2 regions of the Microbacterium sp. BWT-B31 genome follow, and region 2 is predicted to be linked to the other one. Evidence: predicted binding sites of a transcription regulator. Region 2 holds the regulator's gene; the other holds the start of a gene.

Region 1 (3,413 bases), on a different contig from region 2:
CGAGCCACGACCGGTACGCCTTCGGCGCGTACGCCGACGCCCCCGGGTACAGGCCGCGGTACGAAGACACGAGCTCGGGATGCTCCCGCCCCAGCCACTGCATGAACCACTGCTTCGCGCCGGGGCGCAGATGCAGGGCGCCGTAGACGACGCGATGGGCGCCGGCCTCCTTGATGCGTGTCAGCGCGTGGTCGAGCGACGCGATCGAATCGGTCAGGTGGGGGAGCACAGGCATCAGGAAGACGGTCACATAAAAACCCGCCTCGGAGGCGGCGCGCACCGTCTCGAGGCGGGCCGCCGCAGTCGGAGCGCCGGGTTCGAGCGAGTGCTGCAGCGCATCGTCGAACACGGCGATCGAGGTGGCGATCGTGACGGAGACGGATGCTGCGGCATCGGTCAGCAACGGCAGATCGCGACGGACCATCGTGCCCTTGGTCAGGATCGAGAAGGACGTGCCCGACTCTGCGAGGGCCGAGATGATGCCGGGCATGAGCCGGTAGCGGCCCTCGGCCCGCTGGTACGGGTCGGTGTTGGTGCCGAGCGCGACCGGTTCGCGTTCCCACGTGCCCCGCGCCAGCTCGCGCCGAAGCACGTCGACCACGTTGACCTTCACGACGATCTGCGAGTCGAAGTCGTGCCCCGCGTCGAGGTCGAGGTACTCGTGTGTCGGACGGGCGAAGCAGTTGTGGCTGATGACACCGTTCGCGATGAAATCGCCGGTGCCGGTGGTGATGTCGACCATGTCGATGTCGTGTCCGAGGTCTTCCACGCTGACGACGCGCAGATCCGCGACGGTCTTGACGGCTGTGCCCGCGATGGCCGTCTCTCGGGTGATCGCGGGCTCGGTGAGTGCGAAGAACCGCCGCCGCTGCGCATGCCCGCCCGAGATGCGCACCGTACGGACGCTGTTCGATCGCGGCGGCTCGATGACGTGTGGAATGCCGTGCACGTCGAGGGCGTCGTGGATGAGCCGAAGAGTCTCTTCGTTCTTGTTGCTGACGCGAAGCACGCCACCAGAACAGGAGCCGGCCGCATCGAAGAGGCCGGCGAGGAACCCCGCGTGCCACGCCGGGGTACGCACGCTCGGAACGGAGGTGACTCGCTCGATGGTCTCGACGTCTGCTCGTCGCGCAGTGTGGATCGCCGACATCTCTGGCCGAGCGGTCGTCGCCTGCGTGAAGGGGCGGGTCACGGTCGGAACGCCCTCGGCCTCGAGCAGCAGACGGGTTCTGTCCAGGGCGTCGTGATCTGCGAGGGCCAGGCGGAATCGGTGGACCGTGGCGGTGCGCTCGCCATAGGGATAGGCGCCGTGCAGCAGCATCCCATCACCTCGGCTCACGCCGGCCAGATACCCTCGCCGATGCTCGCCGTCCAACGGCGGGCGCAGACGAGCCCGCTCGCCCAGCCCACGTCCCATCAGCCGGTTACTGGTCGTGAGAGACGGTCGCTGGTCAAGACCGCCCATCACATCTTTGACATGCTTCCACCCCCGTTCGGTGAGGAACCGGTGGTCGGCACTGGCGACGAGCTGAGTGCCGTCAGCGAGCGTCACGCGGAATGCGCGCCTTCGAGTGGACCACTTCGCCTTCACGGTGGTCGCGACGTAGCGACGGCAGTCGCCCTGCTTCTCGGTCCCGATGACCTCCTGACCGATCGTCAGCTCGTCGATCCGGCGTTGACGCCCGTCGGCGCACAGAACCAAGGTGTCGGGGCTCAGACAATAGGCGCACGCATGGCTGCAGCCCCGGTACGGGTTGATCGTCCAGTCGAAGGGCATCGACGACGACCCGGGCACATGGTTGAGGGCCGACTTGCAGAGCACCTCGTGGAAGGTCATGCCGGCGAACTCGGGAGTGGTGACCGAGCGCACGAGCGGGTGCAGTCGGTCGAGTCCGGGCAGGGCGGCCTCATCCACCGTCCCGAGCTCTTGACCTTGCCAGCGCATGAAGGAGAGTAGAACAAAGATTCGACACTGTGTCAACCACCGCACGGCGGTTCATCGAAGGGCGAGCGCGCGATCTGGCGGCCGTGCGTGCGAACGGGTCACAATGGACGCGTGACGGCACCCCCACCGCACATGCCCACGACGACCCGTCGCGCGTTGCGAGAAGCGCGCGAGCGGGCGAGCCGCCCTGCCCAGACGACCCCCGCGTCGCACCGCAGCGCGTGGAGCGAACTGCTGGCCGCTGTCCCGTCAGGGCTTCCCCGCCACGCGCGCAAGCACACGCGCAAGAGGGCCGTCGTCGCGCTCATGACGGCGATCGGGAGCGTTCTCATCGTGGCGTCGGCATCCGTCGTCACGGCGGCGGTGGCCGTGGCGGACGCACGGGCGCCCGTCGTGCTCTTCGCCGGGGTCGACGCCTCCGACCCGGTGGCCGCCGCGATCCAGAGCGTCGTCGGCGCGGCCGCGTCGCCCACGCCCCATCCGACGCCGTCGCCGACGGGCGATCCCCAGGAGGAGCCGCTCCCGCCGCCCCCCAGGCAGGTGCCCTTCGCGTCGTGCGAGAACCCCGCGGTGGTCGCGGCTCTCGCCGCAGGCGACGACTCGGCCGTGCTCGCCGCGGCGGGCGGCGCGCGCGCGTTCCGCGAGGCCGTCGTCGCCGGCGGCATGCCGTGCATCGGGTTCGACGACCCTGCCCGGGTGTGGAACGTGATCGACAAGCTCCGTCCGTCCGCACCGGTGGACTACGCGCCCGCCGCGCTGGCGCGCGCCACCGGCGTTCAGACGTTCGGCCCGTTCGACCAGTTGCGGCCCGACGCGGCTGCCGCGATGACGGCGCTGGCCGAAGCATCCCGTTCGGCAGGAGCGGGCGAGATCGCGGTGGCCAGCGCCTATCGGGACTACTGGTCGCAGATCGACGTCTACGGAGACTACGTCTCGATGCATGGTGCGGCCTACGCCGACCTCGAGAGCGCGCGGCCCGGATTCAGCGAGCACCAGAGCGGACTGGCCGCCGACGTGCTGCCGTGCTTCGAATCGTGCCTCACGATGGACGACGTCGCCGGCTCGCCTCAGGGGGCGTGGCTCGTCGGGCACGCGTGGGAGTACGGCTGGATCACGAGGTACGAAGAGGGCTCGACGCCGATCACGGGCTACATGGCCGAGCCGTGGCATCTGCGGTATGTCGGCGTCGAGCTCGCGGCCGAATACCACGCCGGGGGCTGGCGCTCGCTCGAGGAGTTCTTCGGGCTGCCGGCCGCGGGCGACTACCCCGCGGGGTCGTGACCGCGCGGTTGCGGCATCCCACAATAGGCGGCACCGAGTTTCGCGTATCGTGAGATGCAATCTCACACGTTCGGCGCTTCGCTGACGGTGCGGCGTAGGATCGCCTGCGGCGAAGCGGCCCGAACGGCCCCGCCGGGCAACACGAAAGGACAGGCTCAATGGAGCGCGACATCTACGACGAGGATCA
Region 2 (3,413 bases):
ACCCGCGCGCCCGCGAAGGCGAACGCTTTGCTCATCGTGCGCGAGACGACGAGCCGCTCGCGGCCGGGCAGCAGCGTCAGCGCAGAGCGCTCATCACGAGGCGCGAACTCGTGGTAGGCCTCGTCGACCACGACGATTCCCGGGGCCGCGTCGTACACGGCCTCGATCACGTCGAGGTGCATCGGGGTGCCCGAGGGGTTGTTCGGCGCGCACAGGAACACGACGTCCGGCGCGGCGGCCTCGATCTGGGCCGCCGCCTCGGCGGGGTCGAGGGTGAAGTCGTGACCGCTCCTGCCCGCGACCCACCTCGCCCCGGTGCCCTGCGTGAGGAGCGGATACATCGAGTACGTCGGCGCGAAGCCGAACGCGGTGCGCCCGGGCCCGGCGAAGGCCTGCAAGATGTGCTGGAGCACCTCGTTCGAGCCGTTGCCGGCCCAGATCTGGTCGCGCGTGAGGCCGTGGCCGAGATAGCCGGCGAAGGACTCGCGCAGCGCCGTGAACTCGCGATCGGGGTAGCGGTTCACCTCGCGCAGCGCGTGGGCGAGCGCATCGACGATGTCGTCGGCGACGTCCTGCGGAACGGGGTGCGTGTTCTCGTTGACGTTCAGCGCCACGGGGAGGGGCGCCTGGGGGGCGCCGTAGGGCTTCAGTCCGCGCAGATCGTCGCGGAGGGGCAGATCGTCAAGGCTTACGCTCACCCCTCCCATCGTAGAGCGCCCGGCTCAGCGCGCCGACGAGTACGCAGCGGGGATCGCGAGCTCCTGCCCCGCGACGATCCCCACGCTGCCGAGCGCATTGAGTCGGACGATCGCGTCGACCACGTCGCGCGGATCGGACCCGGGCGCGACCCCTTCGGCGATCGCCCACAGCGTGTCGCCGGGCTGCACGGTCACTGTCTCGAACGTGCCGGCGGGCGCGCCCGCGTCGCGGGACGCCAGAGCGGCGCCCCCGCCGACGATGGCGGCGGCCAGGGCCACGGCGGCCGGGAGGGCCGCCAGAAGCGTGAGCACGCGCCGCCCTCGGGTGGTCAGGCGCAGGCGCGTACGCGGGGCGAGCGATGCGGTGGTGACGGCGAAGGTGCTCATGTGTTCCTCCCGACGGTGGCGAGAAGTTCGCACCCGACTCGCGGCCGGGCGGATCGGATGCGAACTTTCCTTCCGAACGTATCTTCGATTTGTGGAGACGTCAAGCCTGTCTGTCGAGCCCGTTCCTTCGAAGAGCGACACGCGCGTCGATTCGCGCGGATCGTCCCGTGATCGGATACGGTTTCGATAGCAACACCCCACCATCGACCTCCGACATTCGAAGACCGGTGCACCCCCGGGATTCGCTCGATGCGGCGCCGCATGCGGCGGGGTGAGACAGGAGCACCCACGATGACCGACGCGACCGCCGGACGCGACAAGCCTCAGACCCGTCGCCGCAAGAGCCTGAGCGACAAGCAGCAGGCGATCCTCGAGGTCATCCAGCGCTCGATCTCGCGGCAGGGCTACCCGCCGAGCATGCGCGAGATCGGCGACGCGGTCGGCCTCAAGTCGCTTTCGAGCGTGACCCATCAGCTCAACCAGCTCGAGCTGAGCGGCTACCTCCGTCGTGACCCGGGCAAGACCCGCGCCCTCGAGGTGCTGATCGACCTGCCCGGCGCCACCGAGAACCCGGCCGACAGCGCCCCGCCGGTCGGCGACGCGGCGCTGGTCCCGCTCGTGGGCCGCATCGCGGCAGGCGTTCCCATCACCGCCGACCAGCAGGTCGAAGAGATCTTCCCGCTCCCCCGCCAGCTCGTCGGCAAGGGCGACCTGTTCATGCTCAAGATCGTCGGCGAGTCGATGATCGACGCGGCCATCTGCGACGGCGACTGGGTCGTCGTGCGCGCGCAGAACGTCGCCGAGAACGGCGACATCGTCGCCGCGATGCTCGACGACGAGGCCACCGTCAAGACGTTCCGCCGCCGTGACGGCCACACGTGGCTGCTCCCGCGCAACTCGGCGTTCGAGCCGATCCTCGGCGACGAGGCGACGGTCCTCGGCAAGGTGGTCGCGGTCCTGCGGGCGGTCTGAGCGGCTTCTTCCCGGTCCCGTGGCGCCCTCTCCCGGGCTTCGCACCGCGCACCTGGCGCGCACATGTCGGTCCGCGCCGATAGTGTGAGCGTCATCGCCGGGGGGACGATCCCTTCGCCGGTCGCACGCTCCCTGCGTGTTCACGATCGAGGGGTGGGACCATGCCTTCTGAGATCGACGATCTGCGCGCCGAGATCGCGGCGCTTCGCGCAGACAACGATCGGCTGCGCACCGGGGGCACGCTTCCGGTCACCCCGATCACGCCCGCCGCACCGGGCGGCGCCTCCCGAGCGAACAAACGCGACGGGTGGCGTGCGCTCGTCTCGGCGGTGTGCATCGTGATCGCCGGCATCCTGGTCCCGATCTCGATCGTCGCCACCTGGACCCGCACCCAGCTCGTCGACGAGGCCGCCTTCGTGCAGACCTTCGCACCGCTCGCCGACGATCCCGACGTGCAGGCGCTCATCATCGGCGAGGCGACCGCCGCGATCGAAGACAGTCTCGACATCGAGTCCTTCACGAACGATCTGTTCGACGGGATCGCGACGCTCGATCTGCCGCCGGCGGCGCTGCGGGCTCTCGACCTGCTGCGCCAGCCCGCGGTCTCGGGCATCCAGAGCCTCATCGACACGACCGTCACCCGCGTGGTCGAATCCGACGCGTTCGCCGACGTGTGGGAGCGCGCGCTGCAGGTGAGCCATCGCGCCCTCGTCGCGACCGCGACCAACGACGGCACCGGCGCGGTCACGATCGACCAGGCCGGCACCCTAGGGATCCAGCTCGGTCCGATCATCGAAGAGCTCAAGCAGCGGCTGGTCGATCAGGGGATCACGTTCGCGGCGTCGATCCCACCGGTCACCCACACCATCGTGCTCGTGCAATCCGAGGCGCTCGCGCTCGTGGGCACGATCTACAGCCTCGCGGTCACCGTCGTCTGGTGGCTGCCCGTGATCGCGCTCGCGCTGTTGGTCGTCGGCATCGTCGTGGCGCGCCGGCGGTTCACCGCCCTGCTCGGCACCGGAGTGGCGATCCTGGTCGGCGCCGGCCTCCTGTGGATCGGGCTCGACAGCGGGCGGATCATCGTCTCGCTCAGCGCGCCGCAGCTCGGCCTGCCGCCGCGCGCGCTCGACGCGGCCTACGCGATGATCACGGCCGCGATGCGCGACACCACGATCGTGATCACGTTCCTCGGAGCCGTGATCGCCCTGGCGGCGTGGCTGGGCGGGCGCTGGGCGCCCGCGCGGCGGGTGCGCGCGCTGTCGGGGTCGCTCACATCGCGTGCGCGCGCGGGGCTTGCGAGGTGGGGCTTGGACACCGGCTCTTTCGGCGACTGGATGCACCGGCAGCGCGTGCTCG

Evidence for each region. The regulator LexA, encoded in region 2, represses DNA repair genes until DNA is damaged. The targets are predictions, from matches to a motif close to TCGAACANNTGTTCGA.
Region 1: the regulator LexA is predicted to act here: its motif matches at 1,955-1,970, upstream of AB1K54_RS12870 (intein-containing Rv2578c family radical SAM protein).

Annotation. Positions count from the first base shown of each region.
Region 1 covers NZ_JBFECU010000012.1:43,699-47,111, forward strand. Annotated here, with positions in the region: gene AB1K54_RS12870 (intein-containing Rv2578c family radical SAM protein) at 1-1,945, opposite strand, end outside; gene AB1K54_RS12875 (M15 family metallopeptidase) at 2,057-3,226, shown strand; gene AB1K54_RS12880 (acyl-CoA dehydrogenase family protein) at 3,385-3,413, shown strand, end outside.
Region 2 covers NZ_JBFECU010000003.1:35,969-39,381, forward strand. Annotated here, with positions in the region: gene AB1K54_RS04475 (histidinol-phosphate transaminase) at 1-698, opposite strand, end outside; gene AB1K54_RS04480 (LysM peptidoglycan-binding domain-containing protein) at 723-1,085, opposite strand; gene lexA (transcriptional repressor LexA) at 1,377-2,057, shown strand; gene AB1K54_RS04490 (hypothetical protein) at 2,219-3,413, shown strand, end outside.